4 regions of the Gordonia insulae genome follow, and region 3 is predicted to be linked to each of the others. Evidence: predicted binding sites of a transcription regulator. Region 3 holds the regulator's gene; each other region holds the start of a gene.
What was found. The regulator LexA, encoded in region 3, represses DNA repair genes until DNA is damaged. The targets are predictions, from matches to a motif close to CGAACANNTGTTCG.
Positions count from the first base shown of each region.

Region 1: the regulator LexA is predicted to act here: its motif matches at 1,358-1,371, upstream of D7316_RS20515 (DUF222 domain-containing protein).
Region 2: the regulator LexA is predicted to act here: its motif matches at 1,907-1,920, upstream of D7316_RS18615 (HNH endonuclease signature motif containing protein).
Region 4: the regulator LexA is predicted to act here: its motif matches at 1,446-1,459, upstream of D7316_RS09710 (HNH endonuclease signature motif containing protein).

Region 1 is NZ_CP033972.1:4,496,770-4,499,976, reverse strand. It holds gene D7316_RS20530 (hypothetical protein) at 1-107, shown strand, start outside; partial or broken gene D7316_RS20525 (hypothetical protein) at 118-387, opposite strand; gene D7316_RS20520 (pyridine nucleotide-disulfide oxidoreductase) at 635-1,240, shown strand; gene D7316_RS20515 (DUF222 domain-containing protein) at 1,420-3,003, shown strand; gene D7316_RS20510 (hypothetical protein) at 3,000-3,207, opposite strand, start outside.
Region 2 is NZ_CP033972.1:4,101,012-4,104,218, forward strand. It holds gene D7316_RS18610 (maleylpyruvate isomerase family mycothiol-dependent enzyme) at 1-294, shown strand, start outside; gene D7316_RS18615 (HNH endonuclease signature motif containing protein) at 278-1,882, opposite strand; gene D7316_RS18620 (heme peroxidase) at 2,161-2,901, shown strand; gene D7316_RS18625 (Na+/H+ antiporter NhaC family protein) at 2,911-3,207, opposite strand, start outside.
Region 3 is NZ_CP033972.1:769,109-772,315, forward strand. It holds partial or broken gene D7316_RS03635 (putative PEP-binding protein) at 1-1,085, shown strand, start outside; gene lexA (transcriptional repressor LexA) at 1,178-1,948, opposite strand; gene D7316_RS03645 (LysM peptidoglycan-binding domain-containing protein) at 2,137-2,766, shown strand; gene nrdR (transcriptional regulator NrdR) at 2,869-3,207, shown strand, end outside.
Region 4 is NZ_CP033972.1:2,149,010-2,152,216, reverse strand. It holds gene D7316_RS09725 (ABC transporter substrate-binding protein) at 1-53, opposite strand, end outside; gene D7316_RS09720 (SDR family oxidoreductase) at 226-882, shown strand; gene D7316_RS09710 (HNH endonuclease signature motif containing protein) at 1,483-3,069, shown strand; gene D7316_RS09705 (TetR/AcrR family transcriptional regulator) at 3,196-3,207, opposite strand, start outside.

The DNA of each region.
Region 1 (3,207 bases), 3.7 Mb from region 3:
CCAACGGATCATCCGACCCGCGTCACCTCCAGGATCCTCGGCAGACTCAGGATCCGCGACAGACCCAAGACCCCCGGCAGACGCAGGAGCCCCGGCAGACCCCGTAGCGCCGATCGGTCACCGGAAGTACGACGCGTAGTCGCCGAAAGGCACCTGCCCGCTGGGACTCGACCGCACGGCGCGAGCCACCGCGGGAGGAATCGGAGCCCAGTGGGCAGGCATCGCTGCCGCCAGTGAAGGCTTCAGGATGTAGAGCAGGGCGAAGTTCACGATCCACAGCGGCGGCGCCATCGACATGCCCACCTGTGAACTGACACCGCCCTTCGTGTTGGTCACCAGCTGGGCTGTGCCCGACATCTGTTGCGAGGCAAAGCCATAGAAGGCCTGCAACGCATTCCTCGGCCGCTGAGCCACCTCTGGCTTCCCGCTCGACCATCCTCGCTCCCTCGATCCGTATCCGCTCCTTCGATCGAGGGAGCGGATACCGATCCGGGGAGCGGATGGCGTCACGCGGCGACGAGAGCGTCGTCATCTGAGCAGTGGACGCGCCGCAGCGCACCAAGCCGACCTCAAGTCCGTCACAAGAGCCGATCGGGATGCTCGTCGCACAACAAGCAACCGAAAGGCTCCTCCGATGACGTTCCACGATTCCTCTCCCCGACCCGACATCACCTACATCGCCGACGCCCCGCCGCGCCGGCGATGGCAGCTCGCCCGGCACGGCGGTCTCCTGCTGGCGTGTATGGGCTTCATGTTGGTCGCCGCATGCAGCGTGTCCATCGGCACCGAGAGTGAGAAGCCGGTCGAGAAGACCTCCGACATCGCGGTCGGCGAATGTCTGCGGATCGCGGACAAGACCGACGACGAGGGAAAGGTGCGCGCCACCAAGGTCACCTGTGATTCCGACGGACTCACCTTCTACGCCGCGTCGACGGTCTCGACCGGCGCCGACTGCGCGGCCGAGAACAGTGCCAGCCTCACCTTCGCCGGCGACTCCCAGAAACTCTGCATGACACCCAATTTCGTCAACGGCGAGTGCTATCAGATCCCGATGCCCGGCGGTCAGCTCGTGGACTACCGGGAGAGCGACTGCTCGGCGACACCCGCGCAGACGACGGTCATCGCCGAGGCGGTCTCCCGTTCGGACGAGTCGCTGACCTGTACCGAGGACCAGACCAAGTGGTCGTTCTCCCAGCCGAATTCGCTCGGCTACTGTCTGCGCGCGGTCGAGGCGGCCTGACACCAGGCGACGACAGGTTCGCGATCGATTCTTGTCGGACCGGTTTCGTAGAGTGGTTGTCAGCAGGATCGGTTGTTGATGAACCCGAGGTCGGCCCCCACCGGAGTGGCTGATGTTCGAAGAGATATGTGGGAACGGTCCTGGTGTTCCCTGGTTTCTTCGTGCGGAAGGTGTTCTCGGTGTCGGGTTCAGCGTGGTCGCTGTCGTCGTGGTGGGGAGTCCCCTCGCCGTGGCCGGATGTGGCGCCGCTGTTCACGGGCGGGGTGTCTGCCGAGGAGATTCCCGCCGCCGACACCAATGACCTTGTCGGCTCTTTCGTCTCGCTGCAGCGCGGCCAGTCGTTTCTGGCGTGGCAGAAGTACCAGACCGCCGCCGAGTTGCATGCCCGCATCGTCGGGTCTGATCCGGATCCGCATGCACTGTTCCTCAAGGACGGTTTCGCCGACTGTGCCGCGCGGATCGCCATCTCGCTGAGCATCTCCCAACACGCTGCGGAGAAGATCATCAACCAGGCTCTCGCCTTGCGGGACCGGCTACCGCAGGTCGCCGAACGGCTGCGTGATGGACGAATCTCGGCGGACCTGGTGGCGACGATCATCTCCCGCAGCGACCTGGTCGACGGTCACGAGTATGCGGCGGTGGTGGATGTCGAGGTCGCGGCGGCCCTGGATCTTCATGAGGGTGCGTGGTCACGCGAACGCGTGCAGGACATGGTCGATCGCATCGTGTTCCGCCACGACCCCGACGCCGTCCGCGAGCGCCGTCGCCGCGCCCTGGATGCGCGCGGTATGTGGGTGCGCGACGGCAAGGACGGCACCGCGACGTTGACCGCGACGATGGCGGCGGAGAACGCACAGATCGCGGCTGCCGCGGTCAAGGCTCTCGCCGCGGCCGCATGCGAGTTCGATGGCCGCACGAGGCAGCAGCGTGCGTCGGATGCGGCATTCGCGTTGCTGACCGGAACTCCGTTCGAATGCCAGTGCGGCCACGTTGATTGCAGCGCGCAGATTCCGGAATCTTCGACGATCCCACCGGTCGACTCGAAGGTCGTCATCCACGTGGTGTGCGACGAATCCACCGCCGCCGGCACCGCCCACAACGCCGGGTTCGTCGCAGGGCACGGCGTCGTCTCCGACGCCCACGTCCGTGACCTGATCGCCCGCCCGGATGCCGTCGTCAGGCCACTCGTACCGCCGGGTACACCGCAGAATTCGGACGGCACGATCACGCTGCCCGCGTATCGGCCGTCGGATCCGTACCGGCCGTCGTCGGCGTTGGATCTGTTCGTTCGGATTCGTGACGCCTACAGCGTGATCCCGGGTTCGTCGGTGTCGTCGTTCGTCGCCGACGTCGACCACGTCGTCGAGTACGACCACCGGCATCCGGCGCGTGGCGGTCAGACGACGGCGGACAACCTGAATTCCAAAGACCGCTTCGGGCATCTGCTCAAGACGTTCGGCGACTGGATCGACGATCAGTACCGCGACCTCACCGGCCGCCTGCACACCGAGTTCACCACCCCCGAAGGCCTGGTCGTCACGGGCGATCCCGAGCATCTCGACGTGCTGTTCCCCGGGCTACGCCGCATCCGGTTCGCGGCGCCTGCCCAGGGTCCGCCGGATCTCACGACGCCTGCTCCAACCGTGGAGACACCAGCAGCGCCCACTCGTTCGCAGAGTCGGGTGTCAGCCAAGCACACCCGCAGACAGCAGGAACGCGAACGCAACCGCAGACGCCGAATCAGCAACGAAACAGACGGTTAGAAGCTGAGACTCCCGGTCCCGCCGCCGCCCCCACCACCGGCGGTGGTCTGCACCGCGACGGTCGCGCTGCCGACGTCGAGGCCCGGCAGCTCGGTGCAGGTCGCCGTCACCGTGTAGGCGGTGTTCGGAGCGAGATTGGAGATCGTGAGCCGCGTCGCGCGGTCGGCGGGTACGACGGTCGGATTGCTCGGGATGGCGATGTTC
Region 2 (3,207 bases), 3.3 Mb from region 3:
GATGTTCTGGTGCACGGCCTCGACATTCGCCGGCCGCTCGGTATCGCGGCGAACCTCGATCCCGACCGCACGCGGGTGGTGCTCGACTTTCTCGTCGGCACCGCCAGCGACGGCATGTTCGGGAAGGTGCCGACCACGGTGCGCTGGGTGGCGACCGACGTCGACTGGGCAGCCGGCGACGGGCCCATTGTCGAAGGCCCGACAGAGGCCCTGCTGCTGGTCCTCACAGGGCGGTCGGCCGGCATGGACGAGCTCGCCGGTGACGGTGCGGCACAACTCAGGCGGCGTGCTTGAGCAGTGTTAGTGCGAGGCGTGCTTCCACGGGCGAGATGTGTTGCGGCATCTCGCCGGGGTGCAGTTTCTCGTCGGGCTCGGGCGGTGGCGCCTCGACGTTGAGTGATGGGTGGATGCGGGCACGCGCCTGGTCGAGCTGCTGCCGATAGAGAACGGCGACATCGGGGCGACGGTTGAGGCGTTGAGGGTTCGGTGGTGCGCCGGGTCTGTTGTTGCGTCGCCACCAGGTTCGGCCCGCGTCTGGGCCGTCGCGGTGGACGCCGGTGGTGAAGTATCCGACGCGAGGGCCGACCATCCGGTTGTGGCGTGGGCAGGCCGGAGCGAGATCGACGATGTCGGTGAGTCCGCCGTCGGCGAAATCGCGAGCCGCATGGTGCATCTCGACGTGGGTGGCCGGTTGATCACAGTCTGGTGCCGAGCAGACCTCGCCGTCGGGGCGGGCGAAGGACACCAATCGTTGGGCTCGGGTGGCTAACCGTTTGGCCTGACCGAAGTACAGGGGCAATGCGGTGGCGTCGTCGAACACCGCCAGGTACTGCTGCGCCTGCCCGGCGAGACGGATCACGTCGGCGATCGGCAGGGGGGTGCCGGTGGCGGTGACCCCGACCCCGGCTTCGCGGATCAGGTCGTTGAGGTCGGCCTTCACGATCAACTGCACCGGCAACCCGCGATGCGACTTCCCGAGCAGCCCGTCTGTGAACACTGCCCGCAGCAACGCCGCCAACGCATCGTGGTTGCGTTGGGCTTGCGATCGGTTGTCGCGGTCGGCGGCGGCCTTGAGTGCGTCGGGATCGGCGTCGTCTTCGCCGCCACGCGGCGAGTCGGGGTCGTCGGGGTTGTTGAGGCCGGGTTTGGCCCATACCGCCAGCAGCATGTCCAGCAACGCACGGGTTTCCGGATCCAGATGCCCGGTCAGTTTCGACATCTTCTGCGCATCGGCCCGGTTGGCCCACAGGTTGCGGCGACGTCGACGGTCCCGCTCGTCGGTCACCTCGCCGTCGGGATCGAGATGGGCGAGCAGACGATGCCCGAGTGCGGTGATCTCGGTCGGGGTGTGCTCACCGGCCATCCCGGCCAGGGTGACCTCGGCGGCCACCTGCTGGTCATGCGGCAGCCGGTGGGGCAGGGCGTCGAGGAACTCGATGGTGGTGTCGAGGTGGGCCGGCCCCACCGCACCCGCGGCGAACGCGTCGGCCAGCGTGGGATACTTCGGTTCGGCCCGCTGCCCACCGAGTTGGCGGAACCGGGCGGTGGCCGTCATCTGCCTTCTGCGGCGGCCCGGATGTGACACCCGCAGTTCGGCGTTCATGAAGTTGCTCAGGCTCCGAAACCCCATCGCCCGCGGCACATCGCGATCCGACAGTTCCAGGATCTGTCGGTTGCCCTCGAACATCATCCGGTTGATCGCGCGTTCGTGGGCTTTGGCCACCGCCACCAACTCGGCGTCAGCACACTGCGTCACATCCGCCTCGGCCAACCGATCGAGCACAGCGTGTAGCTCGGCGAGCAGACCCGGCACCTCCGACTGCGGTTCACTCGACGGTGACGGCTCGGTCACGTCGTGAACGTTGTTGTTGTGCTCGGTCATACTCACCCCCGCGAGACCGTGCTTCGAATGTATGTTCGAGAATACGCCCGATTGCTGCGGCGTGCAACCCGCGAATTTCTGGTTGCGGGCAGGTGAGCTCGACCGGCCCTCACCAGGTCCGCGGCCCGCGCATCAACGGACCTGCTCGACAGCGTCACCGATGTCCTGAGACATCGCACTTCACGAGTTGACCACACGACGATCCACATCAGCTGCCGGTGGAAACGACAAATCCCATCGGATTGCTTAGGGTGGGGTGATCGAAGGAGCTGATCGTCATGGCGCAGCCGGGCCCGCACGACAACCCTAGAAGCGCGGCGCAATACTCGCCCGATCTCGCCGGGGCGCGTGCCAACGATCTTGCAGCTCTAGAAGCGGCCGCGAGGGCCGATCTGGGCGATCCAGACTTGTGGTTCGTGCCGACGGGCTATCGGAAGTCCTTGGCGTTATGCGTGATCGACGCCGTCTACGCGAGCGGCCAGGACGCGGCAGTGACCGCCGACGTCGTCAGCCATTACGTGGCCTACCGCCGAGCGGATGACGCTGACGCGGAGACCGACGGATTGCACGAGCTCCTGAAGAGCATCAAGCAGTTGGGCGGCGTACAGAACTGGGCAGAGAAGGTCAACGATCAGCAGGCCATGGGCGATGCAGGTGCATCCGTCAAGGCTTCGGCGGTACAGCAGGTGGCGCTGAAGTTCGCGACACGTGGTGTTGCCACTGTTGATCATCTCAGTGAAGCGATTGCCAGGGGCCGGGCGAGGGAGCTGCGGCGGATGTGGTGTGCGGCTCCGGGGCAGGAATCAGGGGTCACCTGGACCTATTTGTTGGCGCTGGCCGGCATCGGGGGTGCCAAGACCGACCCACTCGTCGCCGGCTATGTGGCGCGGGCGTTGGGTGTCACGTCAGTGAGTACCGAGTCCGCAGCTGAGCTGATGAACAGGCTGGCGATGCAGGTCGGCTGGGACCCCGTGGCGTTCCATCTGACCGTCTGGCAGTTCGAGTCCACGCGACGCTGAAGCCCGGCCCTAGAGGGGGCTCGGTGCGACCTCGTGCGATCGCGGCGCAGGGTTCGTCGGAGTGATAGCAGCGTCGTCAACAGGCGTGACGGGCTCGCGCACCGCCTCCCCGTCGGGCCCCTCGAACCGCCGCCCCCAGCCGGTGATGATGGAGAACGCCATCACCACCGACAGCACCAGCGGATAGAACGTGACGGCGAACAGCGCCAGCGCCGACACCTCGTTGGGACCTTCGGTCAGCATGCTGGCGATCAGCAGGAACGAACTGACCACCGGCACGACCGAACCGAGGCCGAGGACGTTGCA
Region 3 (3,207 bases):
GCCAGTTGGGGATTCCGTGCATCGTCGCGGTCACCGGCCTGGCATCGGTGCCGGCAGGCACCAGCGTCCTGGTCGACGGCACGGCGGGCACGATGGAGATCGAGCCCGACGCGGCGAGTGCCGAGTCCGACGTCGAGGAGAGTCGACGCAGTGCCGCCGCCATCGCCGACTGGTCCGGTCCGGGCCGGACCGCGGACGGACACGAGGTGGCCGTGCTGGCCAACGTGGCGGACGGGACGTCGGCGCGCACGGCGACCGGATACCCCGTCGAGGGAGTGGGGCTGTTCCGGACCGAACTGGCGTTCCTCGACCGCACGGACGCACCGACGGTGGAAGAGCAGACCACGCTCTACAGCGAGGTGATCGATGCGTTCCCCGGCCAGAAGGTGGTCATCCGCACGCTCGACGCCGGGTCGGACAAGCCGCTGAAGTTCGTCACCCAGCTCAACGAGGCCAATCCCGCACTCGGTGTGCGGGGCAACCGGATCGCCCTCGACCACCCCGAGATCCGGGCGACGCAGCTGGACGCGATCGCGGCCGCGGCGGCGAAGAGTACGGCCGAACCCTGGGTCATGGCGCCGATGATCGCATCGGCCGCGGAGGCCGCCGAGTTCGCCGGTGAGGTGCGCAGCCGCGGGCTGGTCGCGGGAGTGATGATCGAGGTACCGGCCGCGGCGATCCTCGCACCCGCGATCCTCGCCGAGGTCGATTTCGTCTCCATCGGCACCAACGACCTCACGCAGTACACGATGGCCGCCGATCGGATGTCGGCCGAACTCGCGACGCTGACCGATCCGTGGCAGCCCGCGGTCCTGGCGCTGATCGCGACGGTCGCGCGGGCCGGACGCGATCTCGACAAGCCGGTCGGCGTCTGCGGCGAGGCGGCGGCCGATCCGCTGCTCGCGTGCGTCCTGATCGGACTCGGCGTCACCTCGTTGTCGGCGGCTCCGGCAGCCGCGGCCGCGGTGGGCGCGCGCCTGGGTCTCGTCAGTACCGAGCAGTGCCGCGTCGCAGCGGAGGCCGCGCTCGCCACGGCCGATCCCGCCGCAGCGCGAGCCGCGGCCGCGGCGGCGCTCGCCGGCTGAGTCACCGGCGCACGGGCGAGCGAGCAACGGTTCGGCGGCCGGGAGTCCCGGCCGCCGACAGTGCTCGTCGCGGGGTGATCAGAGCGGGGTGATCAGATGCGACGCATCACCGTGACGACCTTGCCGAGCACGGCCGCGTCGTCCCCGGGTATGGGTTCGAACAGCTCGTTGTGCGGCATCAGCCAGACGTGACCGTCTTTGCGCTTGAACGTCTTCACCGTCGCCTCCCCGTCGATCATCGCCGCGACGATGTCGCCGTTGTCGGCGACGTTCTGCTGCCGGACGACAACCCAGTCGCCGTCGCAGATGGCGGCGTCGATCATCGATTCACCGACCACCCGAAGCAGGAACAGCGAGCCCTCGCCCACCAATTCGCGTGGCAGCGGGAACACATCCTCGACGGCCTCCTCGGCCAGGATCGGGCCGCCGGCCGCGATCCGACCGAGCACCGGGACGAAGGTCGGTGTCGGCAGCTGTGGGTCGTCGGCCTGAGCCGAGGTCCCGCCGGGTGGGTTGTGGTCGCCGTCCTGGATGTTCACCGCACGCGGACGGTTGTGATCGCGCTTCAACAGGCCCTTTCGCTCCAACGTGCGGAGCTGATGTGCGACCGATGAGGTGGACGTCAGGCCGACGGCATCGCCGATCTCCCGGATGCTCGGCGGGTAGCCGCGCTCACGCACCGATTGACGGATGAACTCGAGGACACCGCGCTGACGGGGGGTCAGGGTCGACTCCGCCACCTGTGGATCGACGACGACCGGGGCATCCGCGACCGGGTCCGACGTCGGGCCCGTCACACCATCGGGCTGGCTGTCATCGATCCCGCGGGGCGCTGGACGCCGCCCGCCGGCCTTGTCGCTCATCGGTGAGTCCTCTCTGTCGGTGTCTGCGCGTCGGCTGGTGGCTGTCGCGCTGTCTGGGGAGCCTCGCTCGCAAAGTGGCTGGTCGATGCGTTCCTGTAGCGCCGACAGTAACCGACCGTTCCGACTTGTTCAAACATTTGTTCGACGCGTGTCGAGACTTTGTCGGCGACACGTGCTACAAATCGAACATGCGTTCCATCGAACATGTGATCGACACCCGTCGATCGGGAACCGAGGAGGACACGATGAGCACGTCGACTCTCACCCGCACCCGTCCGGCGACCACCGGCGTCCCGATGCGTGACGCCGGCAGCCCGACACATCGGGCCCGCGGCCGCGCGGCCTCGCCCTTCGGCACCGGGCGGACCGGCCAGGTCGGCCGTCCGGTCACGGGTGTCAGCACCCGGCCACGGCGCGGCGCCCAGGTGGAGCGCACGCGACCCGCGGATCGCCGACCCGCGGGACGGGTCGCGGCGCCCGTCGTCGCGGGCACGCGCTGCGCAGCACCCGCGGTCGACCGACGCATCTATGTGCGCCGGCGCACCACGGCCCTCGCGGTCGTGCTCGGCGGGGCCCTGGCGGTGTTGGTGTGGGCGGTGGCGATCATCGGGTCGAACTACGCGGCCTCGGTCGCGCCCACCCCGGCGGGCACCGAGATCGTCCACGTCCGACAGGGTGACTCGCTGAGCTCCATCGCGGACCGGGTCGCGCCGGACGTGCCGCGCGCGGCGGTGATCCAGCAGATCGTCGAGCGCAACGACCTCCCGTCGTCGGGTCTCCGCGTGGGTCAGGCGCTGATCGCGCCCGCCTACCGCTGATCGTCGGACGGTATCCTCGTGACACAGGGTCCAGCCGGAAACCGGCACGGCGCAGCGAGCATCCGGTGCGCCGGCGTGTCCCGAGATGTGCGTGAGGACGACATGCGCTGCCCGTTTTGCAAGAACGAAGACACCAAGGTCATCGACTCGCGTGTCGCCGACGAAGGGCAGGCGATCCGACGACGCCGTTCGTGTGCGGAGTGCGGGCGCCGGTTCTCGACCGTGGAGAGCGCGGTCCTGTCGGTGGTCAAACGCAATGGGGTGACCGAACCGTTCAGCCGCGAGAAGGTGATGCGCGGTGTCCGCCGGGCCTGCCAGGGCCGGGCGGTCGCCGAGGACGCCCTGGCACAGTTGGCGCAACAGGTGGAGGACGCGGTCCGCGCGTCGGGTTCGGCCGAGATCCCCAGCAACGAGGTCGGTCTGGCGATCCTGCGGCCGCTC
Region 4 (3,207 bases), 1.4 Mb from region 3:
CCGAGGCACGCTGTCGCATAGCGGCGACGCGAGCGGGATGACGCGAAACGCATACTGACTTCCTTTGATCGGCGAGGCTCGTCGCGAGCCTCGGCACATTTTCGCTGCGTTGTGATGCAGACCACTCCGAAGGGTGATGGACGAAAGGTAGACGAATCAGTCAATACATGTCAATAAGTAAACTGATTTTGCTGAATATCTTTGGTCCGACTATGCTCGAAACCCATGAGCAAACCGGTCATCGTCGTGGTGGGAGCAGGTCCGGGCGTCAGCGGTTCGGTCGCTCGGCGATTCGCGGCGAAGGGATACGACGTCGGGCTGCTCGGCACCGATGCGGACCGGTTGGCGGAGTTGGATCGCCAGGTTGCCGACCACGGCGCGCAGACTCTCGCCGAGGTCTTGGACGTCACGGACGTGGCGGCGGCCACGTCAGAAATTCGATCAATGGGGCAGTGGTGGAACCGAATTGACGTCCTTCACTTCAACCCCAGTGCTTTCCGAGAAAAGGATCCGCTCGAACTCACCGTCGAGGAACTGCTCGAGGATGTCGCGCTCGGTGTGGGTGGCCTACTCACTGCGGTGCAGGCCGCGCGGCAGTTCATGTCGGCGGGTGGCCGCGTCACCGTTACCGGGAGCATGGCGGCGGACAAGCCGTGGAATCGTGCAGCGTCGCTGGGCGTGCAGAAGGCCGGGATCCGGAATCTTGTCCGTAGTATCGACACGACTCTCGCGCCGGAGGGCATCCGCGCCGTGTCAGTGACGGTGCAGGGCTCACTCGGCGAAGACGGTCCCTTCACTCCCGATCGGGTGGCCGAGGCGATCTGGGATGCCGCACACCAGGACGAGGCGTCATGGTCTTCCGAGGTGGCCTACCACGGGTGAGGCTCGCGCTGGATCGTTGATGAGGATGTGACTCAAGAAGCAAACATTCTGTCGTCCTTGCGGATTCTAACTGCGGATTCTCGGCGACACATTGCGGCGGATTGACTCCGTCGAAAGCAGGAGGCTGCGACAGATCCGACTGGATCCAACGGCGCGAGAATTGCTTTCACACACCGCCGCCGCGAGTGGCGACCGCGTCGCGGCCCGCCAAGCCGGCCTCGCGGAAGATGCGTGCTCGACCTCGGGCGGCGGGTCCGCGGCTCGAGCACCGCGGCTCGAGCACCGCGGCGGGCGCGTCGTTCCTCGCGTGTTTACGCAACGTGTAGAACGATTTTCGGGAGATGCCATGCTCGACGCAGAACGTCGAGACCGCTCCGCGCGGCGCGTCGTCAGGCCACTGAGAGATCGCCAGCCGAACTACAGGGTTAACAGCCCCCGGCCGAGCATCGATGCAGAAGTGTCACCACCAAGACTACCCACACTGTCACCGATGTCTTGATACATAACTGTCACCGATGTCCTGAGAGATAACAGTTGCGAGTGCCGCCTGAATGCCCTATAGTCGAACATACATTCGAAGCAAACTCATTGGGGGTGAGTATGGCCGAGCCGACCACAGGTGCCGATGGCGTGGGTGAGTCCTTGTCGGAGGTTCCTGCGCTGCTCACCGAACTGCACTCGCTGCTGGATCGGCTCGGCGAGGCGGATCTGGCTCGTTGCAGCGATGCCGAACTGATTGACGTGGCGCAAGCGACGGAGCGGGCGATCAATCGGATGACGTTTCAGGGCAACCGTCAGGTCCTGGATCTCTCTGATCGGGATGTGCCCCGGGCGATGGGATTTCGGTCCCTGGCCAATTTCATGAACGCCCACCTGCGGATCTCTGATCCCGGACGCCGCAGAGCGCAACTCGCCGCCACCGGCCGGTTCCGGCAGCTCAACGGGCAGACCGGCGACCCGCAGTATTCGACCTTGGCAGTGGCGTTCGCCGCCGGTGCGGTGGGTGCGGCGCACGTGCACAAGACGATCGAGATTCTCGACGCCTTGCCTCATCGCCTGCCGCACGACCGGAAGGTCGCTGCCGAGGTCACCATGGGGGAGCTGGCCGCCACACACACGCCCGCCGAGATCGGCGAACTCGGCCAACGTCTGCTGGCCCATCTGGATCCGGACGGCGAGTTGACCGACGACGCCGATCGTCAACGGCACCGCAACCTGTGGCTGAATCGGCAGAATGCGCAACAGATGTCGAAACTGACCGGACATCTGGACCCGGAAACCCGCGCCCTGGTGGAGATGCTGCAGGCTGTGTGGGCCCAACCCGGCATGAACAATCCCGCGGATCCGCAGTCACCACGTGGGTCGATCGAGGACGCCGACCCCGACCAGCTGTCCGCGGCGGTCGAACGTGACCGCCGGACACCGGCTCAACGCAATCATGATGCATTGGCCGCACTGCTGCGTGCGGTGTTCACCGACGGGTTGCTCGGTAAGTCCCACCGCGGCCTGCCGGTGCAGTTGATCGTCAAGGCCGACCTCAACGACCTCAAGCGTGAGGCCGGGTTGGCCACCACCGCAACAGGTTCGCTGCTGCCGATTGCCGATGTCATCCGCCTGGCCGCCGACGCCCAACAGTATTTGGCTGTCTTCGCCGACCACACCGCGGTGCCGCTGTATCTGGGCAAGGCCAAACGGCTGGCGTCGCAAGGACAACGGTTGGCATCATTTGCCCGCCCGGACGGGGAGGTGTGCTCAGCGCCCGGCTGCGATCAGCCCGCCACTCAGGTGGAGATGCATCACGCCGCACTGGACTTCGCCGAGGGCGGGCTCACCGACATCGTCGATCTGGCCCCTGCCTGCCCGAAACATAACCGGATGGTCGGGCATCGGGTCGGGCAGTTCACGACAGGCGTCTACCGTGACGGTCTCCACGCCGGCCGCACCTGGTGGCGGCGCAACAGCCAACCCGACGCACCGCCGAACCCCGAACAGATCAATCGCCGCCCCGACATCGCACAGCTCTATGGCCGGCACCTCGACCAGACACGCGCACGCATCCATCCACCCGGAACGAAGGCCGAACCGCCACCCGGCCGCAATACGCTGCAGCTCACCGAGACGATCCCACCACCCATCTCGGTAGTCGAAGCACGCCTGGCGCTGCTCGTCCTCGCCGGCACGCCTTGACGCACCGGGTAGCCGGGGACGGCCCGAGAATCGAGGCCGGCGCCAACTCGGTCATCGAGCTGTCGGTAGAGGAGTCGATGTTGGGTATCTGTTCGCTCGCCCGGTGATCGCGCCGCGCAAGCAGACTCACACGCCGCG